DNA from 4 places in the Paenibacillus sp. FSL R7-0331 genome. Region 4 is predicted to be linked to each of the others. Evidence: riboswitches for the same ligand, from Rfam matches in the RefSeq annotation. Region 4 holds a riboswitch; each other region holds the start of a gene.
The links. A riboswitch is a leader RNA that binds a small molecule or an ion and turns the genes downstream of it on or off. The one in region 4 is predicted to bind cyclic di-AMP.

Region 1 (4,235 bases), 430 kb from region 4:
ATAAGAGGAGAAATTCACAATGAGTAAAAAAAATCAGAACTTCCTGTTTCTTGCAGTGTGCGTGTTGAACATGGTTATGTTTGGTCTTGTGATAGATACGAACGGTTCCCCGGTGCGTGATTTCATACAAGGATTAAGCGTGGGATTGAGTGCTGCAGCAGTATTTGCAATGCTGTGGGTAATGGCTAAGGAACGCAGAAGCAGAGCGTAAATGTATATCCGTACTTGAATAGTAAATTTTGTAACCCGAGTGTCTCAAGCATCCTGATTTTGCTTAATTATTATATGTGGACTATATGAAGCTGAAGGAGACTAAGTAAATGAGAAACTGGAAGCAAATGCTATTATCTCTTACCTTATCGGCAGGATTGCTTACTGCAACAGCAGTTCCGGCCATGGCTGCCCCGCAGCAGCCGGCAGTAAAAGTAAACAATCAGACCGTCGAATACAAGACGGGAGCTCCGGTCAACAATCAGGGCACCACGCTTGTTCCGCTCAGAGCTACGCTTGAAGCAATGGATGTGCAGCTGCAGAATGCGGCAGGTGACACAATCTATGCCATTGTAGACGGTAAAGCCATTACACTGAAGAGCAAGCTTACTGTAATCAACGGCGTGACCTACGCACCTATCCGGGTTCTTGGTGATGCAGCGGGTTACGAGGTAGGCTGGGATGCACAGACCCGTACGGTAGTTCTGAAGACCAAGGCAGCGGGTGACGGAAGCCAGAGTGCTGTAAGTACGCAAGGCGGACGCGGCTTCATGTGGGAAGTCGAGAGCAACGGCAATACCGTGTATCTGGTCGGCTCGATGCATATTGCAGATGACAGCTTCTATCCGCTGAGCAAGGAATTTGAAGAAGCCTTTGCCGGGTCCGATTATCTGGGCGTAGAAATTGATATCAGCAAGGCAGCTGATGAGGCATCACAAAAGCTGGTTCTGAACATGGGCATGTACCAGGACGGCACGACGCTGAAGGATCATATTTCCGGTGAGACGTATGCGAAGCTGGGTGAGGTGCTCAAGGAGGCAGGCCTTAAGACTAATGCGCTGGACCAGTTTAAGCCGTGGGTAGCGGAAACGACACTGAGCAGCCTAAAAGCAGCGACGGCCGGCTATGAGGCTTCTGCCGGAATTGACCTGTACTTCATACAGAAGGCGATTGAACGGAAAATTCCGGTTATGGAGCTGGAGTCTTATGAGTCCCAGCTGGGAATGTTCAATAACTTCTCCAAGAAGCTGCAGGAAGAGAACCTTCTTGCAGCGATTGAAAACTACGATGTAATTGATCAAAGCGTGGATATGATGGCCGAGATTTGGAAGACTGGCGATGATGAGCAGCTGCTGCTGCTGACGAACAGCTTTGCCGGAGACGCGGAATACTACAAGGCGATGCTGGTTGACCGTAATATCGGTATGGCTGACAAAATCGACGGCTATCTTAAGAACGGCAAGAATGAAGAGTATTTCATCGTAGTCGGCGCGGCACATTATCTGGGCGAGCATGGCATTATCAAGCTGCTCCAGGATAAGGGATATACTGTGGTGCGTAAATAATATAACAACAGAAAAAAAGTGCCCCTCCAGGATAGGAGAGGCACCTTTTTTCTGCCCGGCGGCGGCAGAATTTGCTAAGGGCTGGTGATCCGTCCGCCGATAGTGTACCCTTAGTACTAAGGAGTGGTAGGCTTGAACATGAATCTAAAAACCCCGGTATTAGTCGCGGGTTCCGTCCTGCTGATTGCGATTAGCAGTCTGCTTCAGCCGGATGGCAGCACCCTGCTAGGTGCGGTACAGACACTGCTGCTGGGTGTGGGAATCCTGGGCTGCCTGATGGCTGCCCTGCGGTTCGTGAAGAGCAGCAAGAACAGCAGCGGCAAAAAGAAAAAGAGATAAAAGATAACTACATATGAAATCCGCTTAATTTCCGTTACGGAAAGCGGGGGAACCAACAACCGGAGGACGCGGGTAAGCAGGCGGTGCCGGTTATGGGGTGAATCCTTGAGTCTGTGAGAAGCTTAAGCTTCTCACAGAGGGAAGGTAGGGCGACTCTCAACGCCCGAATCCGGCAGCTAACCTCGTAAGCGTATTGCAGAGAGGATCAGTATATTGTGACCGTTAACCGGACCGCAAAGGGCATCCTTTGCGGTTTTTTTGCTGTTCATTTAGAGATAAATAAATCCACATATAGAAGTAAGGCGGAAGGGGAGACGAAGATGGAGACAGCTATGGACACTCAGGAAGAGTATATACTCATTTGTGCGCCGACCAAGGCGGGAGAGCATTTTATTAAGCTGCTGATCATGAAGGGTGCACGGTTTGCGGGGCTTGCCAATAATCCGGCTGAGAAGCAGCGGCTGGCGGAGCTGGGGGTAGAGGTGATTTTTGAGGTGGATACCCGGCATCTGAATACCTGGCTCAGACCGCCGTTTCCGGTAGGCCGGATCTATCTGTTTGAGAGCAGTGTCGCTTTATGCTGCCGGTATGTGCAGATGTGCCGGACATGGACGTCAGGGCCGATTTCAGTGATTACGACCTCGATGAGGCCGAGGCTGGTCTATAAGGGGCTTGGAGCCGATAATGTCATCTACAGCCACAGCGGACATGTCAGCCATTTGGCTGCAGAGTGTGAATAAGGGGCATTGGATGTAGCGGGCCAACCGAGTGCAGATGCTGCTATATGTTTTAACCATAAAAAAAAGTATTCCCCGGGCTTCGGACCAGGGAATACTTTTTTTTGCTAATTATACTGAGTATAGAATGCTGTTATCTTGCAGCGGCAATCAGTTCCTCAAGCTCCGGCAGGTTAAAGCCTTTGACGGCCCGGTCACCGGATACCGTAACAGGGATACCCATAAAACCAAGCTTTTCAACTTCCTCCTGATAGACGGCGCTTGCCATAATATCGCGCACTTCAAAAGGAATGCCCTGATTGGTGAGCAGTTGTTTAACCTGATTGCAGTCACTGCAGCCTGCGGTAGAGTAGACAATTACAGGCTGGCTCATTTATCAACGGCCTCCTTGATGGCAGAACGGGTGATTTTCCAGTGGGAGGTGTTCCAGCTTACATCGCTGCCGTCCAGCAGAAAGATCTGCGGGGATTCATGCTTGATGCCGAACTCTTCGGCAATCTGATTGGAGACCGGACGGTCTTCAATGACATGGACAATGGCCGCCGGTGTATCCGAGCTTTGTACATAAGCCTGGAATTCCTCATGCGCCTTAGCGCTGATCGGGCAGGTAGTGCTGTGCTTGAACAGCAGCTTTTTGCCGGGCTGGCCGACATATTGGTGCAGTTCATCAGAAGTATGCAGCTGTTGAATAGACATCGTATATCACCCTCCTGTAAATATGAAATAGAACCTGTAATGATGATTGTAACATAGTTCAAAATTAAAGCAAAAGCCGTTTGTATTAACCTGGCGGAAGTGCTAAGGTGAAGGAGAAATACCTGGAAATGAAACAGTTTAATGGATGGAGAGGTGTCATTATTCATGTCTGAATTGAAAGCCCTTGCAATCGGCAGCTATACAGCGGTAAAATATCATCCGTTTGCCGGTGTGGATCAGGAGCTCCGGCAGATCCTGTCACCGGAATTTACAGTTGATGCATCTGAGGATTTCGGGCTGCTGAGCCCGCAGAGTCTTAAAGAGTATTCCCTGGTGGTCTCTTATACGGAGTTTTCCGATCATACCATCGCGCCTGCCCACAGCGGGGCACTGCTGGCTTATGTTGCCGGGGGCGGCGGCCTGCTGGTGGTTCATAACGGAATATCCATGCAGCGCAATCCGGAGCTCGGTGCAATGCTGGGCGGGCATTTCACCCATCATCCGGACTACACAGCTCTCGGAATCAATATACCGGCAGCCGTACGGGAGCATCCGATTGTGCAGGGAATCGACGATTTTGTGATTGAGGACGAGCCTTATTATTTCGATATGCACCCTTATTTTGAGACCACGGTGCTCGCAGAATATCTGCACGGCGGAGCGATGCGGCAGGCGGCCTGGTGCCATGAGTTCGGACTTGGCCGGGTGGTCTATCTGATGCCGGGACATCATCTGCCGTCCTTTTCGGTTGAGCCGTTCCGCAAGCTGGTTGCAAGAAGCGCGATGTGGGCCGGCAGGCTGATCTGATCGCAAGACCGGAGGAGGCGTTGCTGAAGCAGAACGCTTATGAGGGGCAGAACAAAAGGCGGGAAGCGGCATGACTGGCATGCGCTTCCCGCCTCCTTTA
Region 2 (4,235 bases), 3.2 Mb from region 4:
AGTCCCGGGACTTTAGTGAGCCGGACTCCCTGGAGCTGAAAACGGAGGCTGTATAAGCTTAGGTTTGCCAAAGTGAGAAGTTTAATTATATAATTTTAAATTATATGATTCATATTCAACGGGTCCCGCGGGACAGAAAGGAACTCTCACTTGAGCAAAAACAAACGCAAAAGCGCTGCACTTCCCCAGAAGAGCAAAAATGAGAAGCTCGTAGCGCAGATGGAGAACCAAAAGAAGAAAACACTGATAGTGATTGTTTCGACGATCGTGGTGGTGGCTGTTATTTTTGCAGGATTATTTATGCTGGCCGGCAGAGACAGCTCAACAGCAGGCACACCAGCTGCACCGGTTGAATTCAATTACAGTGAAATGTCGAGACTGGGCAGTGAAGATGCACCGGTCAAAATCGTGGAATTCGGCGATTACAAATGCCCGGCTTGCGCCCAGTTTGCAGGTGTAATCAAGCCGCAGATTGTTCAGGAATATGTAAATCAGGATAAGGCAGCCCTGTACTTTGTAAATCTGGCCTTCCTTGGTCCTGACTCAACAACGGCAGCCCTTGCAGCCTTGTCGGTTTATAATCAGAACAGCGATGCATTCTGGACATACTATGATGCTCTCTATGCGAATCAAGGCGACGAGAATAAGGAATGGGCTACGCCTGACTTCCTGGTCGAGCTGGCGCAGAAAGAGAAGCTGCCAATTGATTTCGAGTTGCTCCGCAAAGACATTGAAGACAAAACGTATAACAGCCAGATCCAGAGTGAAGTGCAGCTGGCTACAGCATCCGGCGTATCATCTACACCAACGCTGTTTGTCAACGGGGTAATGGTCAATGAGCCGTTTAATATGGAGGCTATTGATGCCCAGATTCAGGCCGCTTCCGAAGCGGCGGTTGCCCAGTGATGAGGTTCACTGCCTTTTGCCGGCGTCATTGTCTGTATCTGGCCTGGTTCGTATCCATTATTGCGGTTGCAGGGAGCTTATATCTGAGCGAAGTATTGAAATATGAGCCGTGCAAGCTATGCTGGTTCCAGCGTATCTTCATGTATCCGCAGCTGTTTCTGCTGGGAATTGCCACGTACCGCGGGGATAAAAAGATTATTCCTTACGTCTTGCCGTTAAGCATCATCGGCGGAAGCATCTCCATCTATCACTATGCAGAGCAGAAGATTCCTGCACTGAGCAAGGTGCTTCCTTGTACAGTAGGCGTTCCCTGCAATGTTGATTATGTGAATCTATTAGGCTTTATTACCATCCCATTGATGGCCTTGACCGCCTTCACGCTGATTACAATTTTACTGTGGACAGGACGCAAAGATACGGCAGGGGAATAGACCGCTGACAGCAGGCTTCAGCACATAATAAACCATGATTTTTTTGTCACAAATAACATCCGAAATACGTTAAAACCAAGATACAAAGGGATAATGCAAGAGAATGAAAGAGCCATTCATCCCCGATCTTGGAATTGCGTGTTTTGGATGTTTTTTCATGTCTTTTCATTTGTTTCACAGCTTTACTGGGAATGCTTTGTAGACTATCATTAAGCCTTGTGAGAAGTTGAATATGCGCTGAATTTTCCGCAGGGAAATCGGGGGAACCAAACTCGGCTGAAAGGCCGACGGGGTGAATCGGAAGCAGGCCGTAAAGGCTGTAACCGTAGGGCTTTCCACAGTCCGAATCCGCCAGCTAACCTCGTAAGCAAAGGTGGGATAATGACCATGCCAGAAGCATGCGGATCATTTCCGTATGCTTATTTTTGTGCCTGCATTTATGAAAATCCCCCTATGAAAACGATGAAAACAGCGCACGGTATAACCGGTTCAACTAACAAAGAGAGGAACTGTTACAACAATGGTAAGCAAGGTAAAACGACTATTGATCGGACGTCCGATGAAGTCGAACGAACACGATCATGAAAAGTTATCCAAGGTAAAGGCACTGGCTGTCCTGTCTTCTGATGCGCTCTCGTCTGTAGCCTACGGAACGGAACAAATTCTATTGGTGCTGGTGGCTGCGGGCTTCACTGCCATCTGGTACTCCCTGCCAATCGCGCTTGCCGTATTGGGCCTGCTGGCCATACTCATTCTATCCTACCGGCAGACGATTTTTGCCTATCCGCAGGGCGGAGGAGCCTATATCGTAGCCAAAAGCAATCTCGGTGTACCCACTGGCCTGTTAGCCGGCGGATCGCTGCTGGTCGATTATATTCTTACCGTTGCCGTTAGCGCCTCGGCGGGCACGGACGCGATCACATCGGCTTTTCCAGGCTTGCATGATCATACTGTACTTATTGCTGTTTCTGTTATTCTATTGTTAACGATCGTCAATCTGCGCGGGGTTACGGAATCGGCCTCTTTTATCGCAATCCCGGTATATTTATTCGTCGTTTCGATCTTCTTTCTGATCGGTGCAGGGGTGTTCAAATACTTGACTGTAGGCGCTCATGCCAGTGTTCCTGAAATCGGCTCGGCGGTGTCCAATGTCAGTCTGTTCTTATTATTAAAAGCATTCAGCTCCGGCTGTTCGGCACTGACCGGGGTAGAAGCAGTCTCCAACGCGATCCCGAACTTCAAGGCTCCGGCTGAAAAAAATGCCGCCAAAACGCTGATGATGATGGGGCTTATCCTCGGTCTGATGTTCACAGGTATTACCCTGCTGGCTTACTGGTATGGGGTTACCCCGGATGAAAAAGCAACAGTAGTGTCACAAATTGCGGAGTCAACCTTTGGCCGCGGCGGTTTGTACTTCTTCATTCAAGGGGTTACGGCTGTCATCCTCTTCCTGGCTGCAAATACGGCTTACTCGGCGTTCCCGCTGCTGGCCTTCATGTTTGCCAAAGACAAGTATCTGCCGCATGCATTTATGGTCCGCGGAGACCGGCTGGGCTTCTCTAACGGAATTATTTTTCTCGGCGTCCTGTCGGCGGTGCTGGTAGCTGCTTTTCACGGAAATACAGAAGGTCTGATTCCGCTGTATGCAGTCGGCGTATTTATCCCGTTCACACTGTCCCAGCTCGGGATGATGGTGCACTGGTTCAAAACAAGACCCAAGGGCTGGCAGAACAAGTTTGCAGTGAACACGGTCGGCATGCTCACTACACTCACAATTACTATGATCTTCATTATTACGAAGTTCTCCAGCGTGTGGATGGCCTTCATCTTCCTGCCGGTCGTCATGTTCGTGTTCCACCGGATTCACCGCCATTACATGAACACAGCAGACCAGCTGCGCATTTGCCCGGCAACCGATAAGCCGTGTATTAAAGGAAGTACCGTTGTCGTGCCTGTAGCCGGTGTAACCCGCGCCGTGCTTCATTCAATCAGCTATGCCAAGTCCTTGACGGATAATGTGGTGGCTGTATATGTAGGGTTTGATGAAGAGGAGATTCACCGGATGGAGCAGAAGTGGGAGGAATGGAATCCGGGTGTGCGCCTGATCGTTCTGCGTTCCCGGTACCGCAGCATCATCCGCCCGCTGGTCAAGTTTATTGAAACCGTAGAGTGGAAGACCGCTTCAACGGACCATATTACGGTGCTGATTCCGCAGTTTATTACGAAGCATTGGTGGCAGGCGGTTCTCCATAATCAGACCAGTCTGTTCATCCGCTCTTACCTCATGAATCAGAAGGATATTGTAGTTGCAACAGTACCGTACCATCTGCATAAATAGTCGGGGAATAGGAAAAGGGCTGCTCCCGTTGATGACGGAGGCGGCCTTTTTGTGTGAACTCTTGTACAACTTTCATATATTTGCGATAATGGTAATTGAGAAACAATATCAGTCGGTTGATAAACGATTTCAATTGGATAATCCAATTTCAAAGCATCACTATACATAAGTATTTAAGGAGTGGAGAACATGTCAGAACGATTGAATACAGAACAGCTTAGTATCGGGTACGCGGAAGCAACAATAGTGAAGGGGCTTAACCTGTCACTTCCAACCGGGAAAATCACCGCACTGGTTGGAGCTAACGGCTCCGGCAAATCTACAATTCTTAAAACAATGGCCCGGATCATGAAGCCCAAGAGCGGAAGCGTTATGCTTGACGGCAAATCTATTCATACCTTGTCTACCAAAGAAGTAGCCCGCCAGCTGGCGATCCTGCCGCAGAACCCGACGGCACCGGACGGGTTGACGGTGTCCGAGCTGGTCAGCTATGGCCGTTATCCGCATCAGAAGGGCTTCGGCACAATGACGCCGGAAGACCGTGAAATCATCGCTAATGC
Region 3 (4,235 bases), 850 kb from region 4:
GAAAAGGGTACTAAAAACAATCGGCACAAGTCTGGTAGCGGGGGCTGTGCTGCTGTCGGGAGCGGCTGGAGGGGGGGCGGGTTCTGATACAGTGTCGGCTGCTGCGGCCAAAACACCTGCTGCTAAGGCCCCTGCCGCTAAGGTGCCGACTGCGGATCAGGTGATCAGCAACGTAACGGCAGCGGCGAAGACATTGAAGAATTTCCACATTGATGTAATCAAGAAACAGGATGTACAGAGCGGCGGCGTGAAGATTAGCAATACCAACACACTCAATCTGGATATTAACCGCCTGCCTGCCTTTGCTGCAGCGGGCAGTGTAAAAGTCAGCCTGCTGGAGACTTCTTACGAGCTGTACGCTAATGCTAAGGAGTCTTACTATTTGGTAGACGGCAGTGAGCTTATCGCAGATTCTGAAGGAAGCTATGAGGATAGTGAAGAGTTCAGCAATACTGATGCTGTAACGGACGGTGACGGAGAGCCGATCGATCCCGACGCGCAGTATTGGATTGACCTGGAGAAGGAAGAGTGGGATACGTTTTACTCCAAAGGCCAGTATGATCCTGCAGCTATGCTGGATTCCGTCAAAGCCTACAAAAAATCAATGAAGGTAAGCATTGCCGGAGCACAGACTGTTATGCAGTTTACACTGACTGATCCGGCTGCAGCTAAGGCGGTCATTACCTTATATGACCAGGAGAATCTGTGGGATGGGGAGACCCTGCAGCCAAAGAGTGTAACCTGGAAAGTATTCGTTAACACCAAGACATGGCAGACAGAGAAGCTGACCGTTGACCTGAGTTATGTACTGGCTGCTGACGGAGCGAAGGATATATACACCACCAAGATTGAAGCCAAATACTCTAAGAATAATAAGACCGCAACGATTGTTAAGCCGGCTGAGCTGGAGTAGAGCTTATACTGGATATAATGAACAGCCCCGGGGGATATTCAGCTCTCCGGGGCTGCCGTTGTTTCAATAGTCAACCTTACTTTGCAGTAACAGTCTCCTGCAACGATACATTAGCCGGCAATACACCCGCATTTTTCTTCAGAGGTCTGCTCCAGTACTGCTCGTTTCCAGGCAGGTCGTCGAACCATTCAGCGTCCTCAGGACAATCGAGAATCATGAATTTACCATACTCCTGATCCCGGGACTGATGGTATTTGAGATAGGCTTTACCTTGCTCAATAGCCAGAATTTCGATTTTGCCGGAGGAGTGGCTCATGGAGAGCCGGACTCTTTTGCCGAGGCCTGAGGTTCTGGCTTTGGCTTCCTCGACGATCCGGTACACCTGCTCAAGCGGCAGGACGAACTCACGGTTGCCGGCAATAGGCCGGTTAATGAAGAAATAATAGGGCGTAATTCCGGCCCAGGAGAGGCGGTCGAGCAGCTCGCCCAGAACAGCAGGATCATCATTGATCCCCTTCAGCACCGGTGTCTGGTTAACGATGATTGCGCCTGCGTCATGCAGTGCCCGGACGGCCCGCTTTGCCTCCGGGGTAAGCTCCCGGGGATGATTAATATGTGCCATGATGTAGATCCGCTTCTCTACAGTGGAGTGAGTGCAGATCAGGTCGAGCAGCTCGGGGTCCTGATAGATGCGCATCGGATTAAATACCGGCAGCTTGGAGCCGAGGCGGATGATTTTGACATGGGGAATGGCCCGCAGGCTCTCAATAATGAACCTCAGCCTGGACGTAGAAAGAATCAGGCTGTCGCCTCCGGTCAGCAGAACATTGTTAATTTCCGGATGGGCGGCGATATACTCGATACCGGCGGTAACATCGGAAGGGGCTTCCTTGACATCGTTGCGGAACAGCCGTTTCCGGAAGCAATAACGGCAATAAGCTCCGCAGACCTCGGAGACGATCAGGAGCGCCGTCGTCCGGTATTTGTGCTGGCAGCCGGGAACCACATAGTTAGCCCCCTCATCGGAGGCATCCCACTCCCCATACTCCAAAAGCTCTCCCTCCCCTGGGATGACCAGCCTGCGGATAGGATCGTTCGGGTCTTCCCAATCGATCAGGGACAAGTAATAGTCGTTGGCCCGAAACACAAATTTGTCTGTGATCTCCTTCAATCGTGACCTTTCTGCTTCGGGCAGCATTTCCATTTTGTTAATGTCGGTTATGTATCGTACCTTTTGCACATGAATCTCTCCTTTGTTCTCATAATGACGAGACAAGAGGGAGCCTTGATGTCAAAAAGCCAAACTGGCAGCCAGCAGGGCCTCTTAAAAAGCACAAAAAGAGACCCTTAGCACAAGGGTCTCATGTTATTGGAAACATAAAAAAGCAGACCCATCCACTACTGACGAGGTTAGCTGACGGACTCGGGTAAGATGGTACCCTACATTGCATAGCTCAATGATTCGCCCCAATTGACTGGTTCCCCCGCTTTCCAGACAGTAAATGCTGGAAATTAAGCGTGGTTAAAGTATAACCCACTAAGTTTCCTAAAGTCAAAAGTATTGCCAAAGTTAATTTTGCACCGTTAGGCTTGGCTTCATGCCGCAAGGCCGGAATACAGGGCATTTTTTGGGGTGCGAAAAATTTTTTTTGATGTCATGTTTACCGTCTGCTTGTACAGCGGGGGCTTTTTAACCTTGTAATCTCCCGGGGGGGAACGGGATAACCCGCGGTTGTCAAGGGGTTGAACAGGCAGGACGGGCAGGCGGAAAGCTTCTCTGCAGGCGCTTCTTTTTCCCGCAGATGAAGCGGTTACCACCGCTTTTTGTAAGCGGAAACAACGCTTTTCATGTCAGCTATCGCGCTTGACGGATGCAAAAATCGTTTGTTAAGGTTTTGACAGGCAAACCAATACCATAAGACCGAGGGAGATGATTGATTTTGATCAAGGGGATTATCTTTGATTTTGACGGAACGATTATCGATACCGAAACTGCCTGGTACACCGCCTTTAGCGAGGCTTATGAGGAGCACGGGGTAGAGCTGACGCTTGAGCAGTATTCTACCTGTATCGGAACAAGCCTGAACAGCTTCAACCCGTACGAGTATTTAATGACCGAGCTTCAGCTTCCGATTGATAAAATGGAATTCAGAACGTCTGTCCAGCAGCGGCACAGCAAGCTCATGGAGCTGGAGGCAATCCGCCCCGGAGTGCAGAATTATCTGGACGCCGCCAAAGAAGCCGGGCTGCACATGGGACTCGCTTCAAGCTCTTCGATGGAATGGGTGGAGCGGTATCTGCAGCAGCTGGGCATCCGTGATTATTTTGACTGCATCCGGACTTCGGATCATGTTGCTAACGTGAAGCCGGACCCCGAGCTATATAATCAGGCACTGTCCTGTCTCGGCCTTTCGCCAGAGGAAGCAGTCGCCATAGAAGATTCTCCGAACGGCTTCAGGGCGGCTGCGGCGGCGGGGATGAACTGTGTGGTCATTCCGAATGACATTACCAGCTTCCTCGAATTCGACACTCCGCCCACACCGTATCATACTGTGGAAAGTCTGAGTCTGCTGGATTTTGATCATATGATCAGCCGTCGCTGCTTCGAAGCTGTGAATTCATAAACAACTATAAGTTCATCTAACAAGGGGGGATTTATATTGAATGCCGTTCATTTTGGGGCGGGCAATATTGGCCGGGGCTTCATTGGACCAATGCTGTCGCGCTCCGGGTACAGAGTGTGTTTTGTTGGAAGGAATAAACAAAAGATCTCCAGGCTGCAGGAACAGGGGCAGTATCCGCTTACGCTTGCCAATGAAAACCGTGACAGCTATATGATCAATAACGTGACCGCCCTACATCTGGATCATACGGAGGAAGTGGCACATGCGATCGCGGAAGCAGAAATTGTAACGACTGCAGTAGGAATTTCGGCGCTGGATGATATCTCGGGCACAATTGCCCGGGGGATTGAATTAAGACTCTGCAATAGTAATCTTAAGCCGCTGCATGTGATTGCCTGTGAGAACGGAATTAACAGCAGCGGACGGCTCAAAAACTCCGTGTATGCGCATATGAAGCGATCTTTCCAAGAAATGGCCGATATCTCCATCGCCTTCCCCAACGTGATGATTGACCGCATCGTCCCTGTCCAGCAGCATAAAGATCCGCTTGAAATCCTCGTTGAACCGTTCAGCGAATGGGTGATTCCCCGTGAGGATCTGCTTGAGGACCATATAGAAATCGAAGGTGCACATTATGTGGACTCTCTTGACCCCTACCTTAAACGCAAGCTGTTCACTGTCAATACAGGTCATTGCAG
Region 4 (4,235 bases):
CCCTGTATTGCTATAAATCGTATATTCTTATTTATCGACAGCATTCCCTTTTTTGTGAAGTCATTTTTTCGGCTATAATAGATAGGGTAAGTTATTATTCATCTGTGGAGAAAACGGAGTGATAGACGTGGGTGTTAAGCATGGCAGAGATTACAGTGAGATCCTGAACGAGCTGACGGAGGCCGTTAGCCGGATTTCAGACAGTTATGTATTTTTTGAAATGGAGCCGGACGAGTGGCAGGAGCTGCCGCAGGAATCGAAGCTGGAGGTATGGGAAGCGCTCGCAGAGGATTTGTTCTACGGGCTTGGCAATGAGCCTGTAATTCACGTGGGCAGCGGAGTGGTCATCTATGACAAGGAGACGCACCGGATCAACATTCTGCTCGGCGAACAGGACCTGGCTTCGGTCGTTTTGGTCTAAAAGTGCTGCAGCCAAGGGAGGCCGGTTTGCCCGCCTCCTTGCGCACGTGGTAAAATTGATGCGACGAGTGCTATTTGCCGGGAATTCAGAATACATTAAACCGAAAAAAAGCCTTCATCCTGGCGCATCCCTTGGACTTTCAGAAGCTGAGGGATGTTTTGTTTAAGGCTAATGGAACAGGTAAAGAACTGAGGCATACGGACTTTACTGCTAATTAAGTAAGGGAGGAAGCAAATTGCAATTATCAGTGGAAGAGCTGCGTGAACAGATAAGGAAGCTGGAGGGCTGGAAGCTGGAGCAGGAGACTCTGGTGCGCAAGTACATGTTTAGCGAATTTATGAAGGGCATTGCTTTTGTGGACGAGGTAGCAGCCATATCGGAAGCCTTTGACCATCATCCGCATATCACCATTGACTACAAAACCGTCATCCTGCGCTTATCGGCAAAAGAAGAGAACGGTCTTGCGGCCCTTGATATCCGCCAGGCTAATGAATTCAATGAAGCCTTTGACAAAACACGTTAGGACACGGTATTAATATAACGGCTACACCAAAAATGCCCGTACGAGGACCGGCTTGAGTCCTTATACGGGCATTTTAAATGAATATGGGTAATTTACTTTTTTTCTGCAAGCCACAAGGCAATGTTGGCAATCTCCTCCGGGGCCAGCTTATCCTTAAAGGACGGCATTTGCCCGCGGCCCTTAGAGACGATGCTGTATATGCCCTCGGCGTCCCGCTCATTTCCTTCATGCTGCAGGCTTGGGCCGGCACCGCCCTGAAGCTGATCACCGTGGCAGGAAATACAATTGGCTTTGACCACGGCCTCCGCACCAGCGGCATCCAGGGTTACCTGAGGCATTACAGGCTTATTCTCTTCCGCGACCTTTTCTTTACCGGGCAATGTGAACAAGAGTACTACTGCAAAGGCGCAGGCGGCAAAAAACAAACCGCTCATGATCCATTTCTGCATCTTCATCCGTCCCCTCCATGTAAGCTGCTTCCTTCATTATACAGAATGGTAAAGCGTTATCATAGAGTTTGTGTCAAAAAAATGAACAAAATCCGCAGTTGCAGACCACATAACGGAAGGTCCGCTGTCATTGATTATAGACCATGCAGTAAAAGGGCTTATCCCCGGTGGGAGTGCGGCGTTCATATGTATCGGTGATCGTAAAGCCGCATTTCTGATAAGTTCGTATAGCACGCTGATTCCAGGTCAGTACCTCCAGATCAATCTCACGGTCAGGGAATCTGCTGATGGCAGCCTGCACGATTACTTTCATAAAAGAATGACCCATTCCATGTCCGCACAGCTCGGGACGCATGCCTATGCCGAGCCGGACCACGCCTTCCATCGGAAACAGCTGCGCAAAGCCGCAGAGGCTGCCTGTCTTGTCTACAACGGATACATATTGCTCACTGCGCAATACCGGGTCACCGAATTCAATACCGAGCGCCTGCATTTGCTCCCAGGGCAGCCAACCGTAAATGTTATAGGGCGGCCTGTAATCCCAGGTACAGATATCCTCAGCATGGCTGGTGTCCATCGGTACAACGTGAAATGTAACAGGGGAACTGCTCATAAGGCCACAGGCCTCCTTCCAATGCTGCAATTTGCTATATGTGTATATTTAATTATATACAAAAGAGGGCGTGTTCAACTCAGGAATTTGCCGCAGGCAGCAGAAACTTGACAAACCGCCAAAAATATTTTATGAAAACGCAGAAAAATGGGTTTTAAGCTGTTTTATGCATGAGGGAAGGGGTAAGTAATTTTATAGACAAAAAAACAGGAGCCCTCCAAGATTTCGGCAAAAATCCTGGAAAAGCGCCTGTCTTATCGTTACTTATTGAACATCATCGTTATCTTCGGCATCCGTTGCAACTGCATGGTAAGCATCTGTGCTCATGATCCGTTTGGCGCCAACGTAGCGGTTGACGTAGTAGTTGTCACTCAGCGAGCTGATGGTTACGCCCTTTGAGCTTGAAGCATGTGCGAATTTGCCGTCACCGACATAAATGCCGACATGGGATACGCCGCGGCCGCTTGTATTAAAGAATACAAGATCGCCTTCCCGCAGATTATCACGGGAGATCGCAGTACCCATCTGGTATTGGGAGCCGGATTGATGCGGCAGGTTAATGCCGATCTTATCAAACACGTACATGGTGAAACCGGAGCAATCAAAGCCGTTAGTCGATACTCCGCCGGAAACATATTTGGTTCCGATGGCCTTATCGATGACTTTATCCATTTTGGAATCGGCAAAAGCGCTTCCTGCTCCAATGGTTAGCATAATAGAAAAACTGAGTAGTGCGGCGGCTAACTTCTTCTTCAAAAGTAAATACCCCTTCCAAATGCCTACGAGGTTAGCTTAAGGGTTCGGTTGAAGGTCCCCTATGACCCCTCTGTGAATAGGAGGTCAATTCACCCAAAATCGGTTCCCCCGTTTCCCTTATTTCGTAAGGGAACTCGGCACGACTGTTGATTAGGATTAGCTTGCAGAACATTATGACAAAACGTTTGTAAAACCCGGTTGAATAATTACAAAAATGTTACTAAAATCTCACTGCGATAATTGTAACAAAGACAGAGGCCGTTGGCAATCACTTAAAACATATTAGTGCATAATATTTGCGTTATTTAAGAGAGAAAACTGCATATAAAGACTCAAATTTACGTGCAAAGTAAGCTTTTTTCTGAAAAATTGTGGAATTTTTAGTAAGAAGGGTGTTTCAGTACTCTTTGAAGTGTGTAAAAGGTATAATAAGGAAAAAAAGAAGCAACCCGGAGATGATTACGGCAATAATCACGTCCGGGCTGATATAATTTACAATTATGTGTCAGAGGTTATATGTGAGGGGAAGTTCAATCGTAAGCGACAGCCTGGTAAGCTGTTGTGCTCATTACGCGTTTAGCGCCAACGTAGCGGTTGGCCCAGTAAGCCTGACTCAGCGAACTGATGGTTACACCCTTTGAGCTTGAGGATTGTGCGAATTTACCGTCACCGACATAAATACCTACATGGGAGACTCCGTTACCCAGCGTATTGAAGAAGACAAGATCGCCGGCACGCAGATTGCTTTTAGAAACGGGCGTTCCTACACTATACTGCGCTTTAGAGGTGCGGGGCAGTGTAAGGCCGACGTTTTTAAATACGTATTTGGTAAAACCTGAACAATCGAAGCCGGAAGTGCTTGTACCTCCCGTTTTGTACGAAACTCCGATGGTTTTGGAGATAACGGCGTCCATTTTGGAATCAGCTGACACGCTTGTAGCGCCCATAGTGAATACCATCACAAGACCCAGTGCTGCTGCTGTGCATTTCTTTTTAAGATGTGTACGAAATGATGTGTGACTTTTCAAAAGATGTACTCCTTCCAAGGCCTGCGAGGTTAGCTTAAGGATTCGGTAGAAGGTTCCCCTATGACCCCTCTAAAGCGAGATCAATTCACCCAAAATATGGTTCCCCCACTTCCCGGTGCTGGGAATTTGGCGTTTTATGCACCAGAACAGTGACTGTTAAATGACAATGTTGAAGTGTATAAGGTACATACAGTTAGTCGAATTAGTTTCAAAAGATTACAAAGTTGTTACCAGCGGTACAGGCATCATTGTATCAAAGGTTTTAATGTTTTGCAAATGCACTGTAAACTTATCGCTACGGACAAAAGAGCCACACCCCTAAATCAGAGGCAGTGACTCTTTTAATATGCCGTTTTGGCGGGAAATTATTGTGGAAATGTTTTACTGCTCCACAGATGGTACTGGGCGGCGATTCCCCACATTTTGAACAAGGTGGACGGGAGCG

Region 1: it holds a riboswitch for cyclic di-AMP, as region 4 does, so the genes downstream of both, R70331_RS02325 (hypothetical protein) here and R70331_RS00495 (C40 family peptidase) in region 4, are expected to answer to the same signal.
Region 2: it holds a riboswitch for cyclic di-AMP, as region 4 does, so the genes downstream of both, R70331_RS16090 (APC family permease) here and R70331_RS00495 (C40 family peptidase) in region 4, are expected to answer to the same signal.
Region 3: it holds a riboswitch for cyclic di-AMP, as region 4 does, so the genes downstream of both, R70331_RS26935 (KamA family radical SAM protein) here and R70331_RS00495 (C40 family peptidase) in region 4, are expected to answer to the same signal.

The regions. Positions count from the first base shown of each region.
Region 1 covers NZ_CP009284.1:530,763-534,997, forward strand. The annotation lists gene R70331_RS02310 (hypothetical protein) at 20-211, shown strand; gene R70331_RS02315 (TraB/GumN family protein) at 321-1,556, shown strand; gene R70331_RS02320 (hypothetical protein) at 1,695-1,895, shown strand; cyclic di-AMP (ydaO/yuaA leader) riboswitch at 1,907-2,103, shown strand; gene R70331_RS02325 (hypothetical protein) at 2,216-2,635, shown strand; gene R70331_RS02330 (glutaredoxin family protein) at 2,766-3,005, opposite strand; gene ytxJ (bacillithiol system redox-active protein YtxJ) at 3,002-3,328, opposite strand; gene R70331_RS02340 (ThuA domain-containing protein) at 3,494-4,135, shown strand.
Region 2 covers NZ_CP009284.1:3,827,655-3,831,889, reverse strand. The annotation lists gene R70331_RS16105 (ATP-binding protein) at 1-56, shown strand, start outside; gene R70331_RS16100 (DsbA family protein) at 151-906, shown strand; gene R70331_RS16095 (disulfide oxidoreductase) at 906-1,337, shown strand; cyclic di-AMP (ydaO/yuaA leader) riboswitch at 1,563-1,722, shown strand; gene R70331_RS16090 (APC family permease) at 1,858-3,675, shown strand; gene R70331_RS16085 (ABC transporter ATP-binding protein) at 3,865-4,235, shown strand, end outside.
Region 3 covers NZ_CP009284.1:6,185,229-6,189,463, reverse strand. The annotation lists gene R70331_RS26940 (DUF6612 family protein) at 1-913, shown strand, start outside; gene R70331_RS26935 (KamA family radical SAM protein) at 990-2,153, opposite strand; cyclic di-AMP (ydaO/yuaA leader) riboswitch at 2,298-2,442, opposite strand; gene R70331_RS26930 (HAD family hydrolase) at 2,854-3,537, shown strand; gene R70331_RS26925 (mannitol-1-phosphate 5-dehydrogenase) at 3,574-4,235, shown strand, end outside.
Region 4 covers NZ_CP009284.1:98,658-102,892, forward strand. The annotation lists gene R70331_RS00475 (hypothetical protein) at 128-421, shown strand; gene R70331_RS00480 (4a-hydroxytetrahydrobiopterin dehydratase) at 657-944, shown strand; gene R70331_RS00485 (c-type cytochrome) at 1,037-1,393, opposite strand; gene R70331_RS00490 (GNAT family N-acetyltransferase) at 1,521-2,006, opposite strand; gene R70331_RS00495 (C40 family peptidase) at 2,271-2,762, opposite strand; cyclic di-AMP (ydaO/yuaA leader) riboswitch at 2,768-2,912, opposite strand; gene R70331_RS00500 (C40 family peptidase) at 3,293-3,721, opposite strand; cyclic di-AMP (ydaO/yuaA leader) riboswitch at 3,794-3,932, opposite strand; gene R70331_RS00505 (hypothetical protein) at 4,156-4,235, opposite strand, start outside.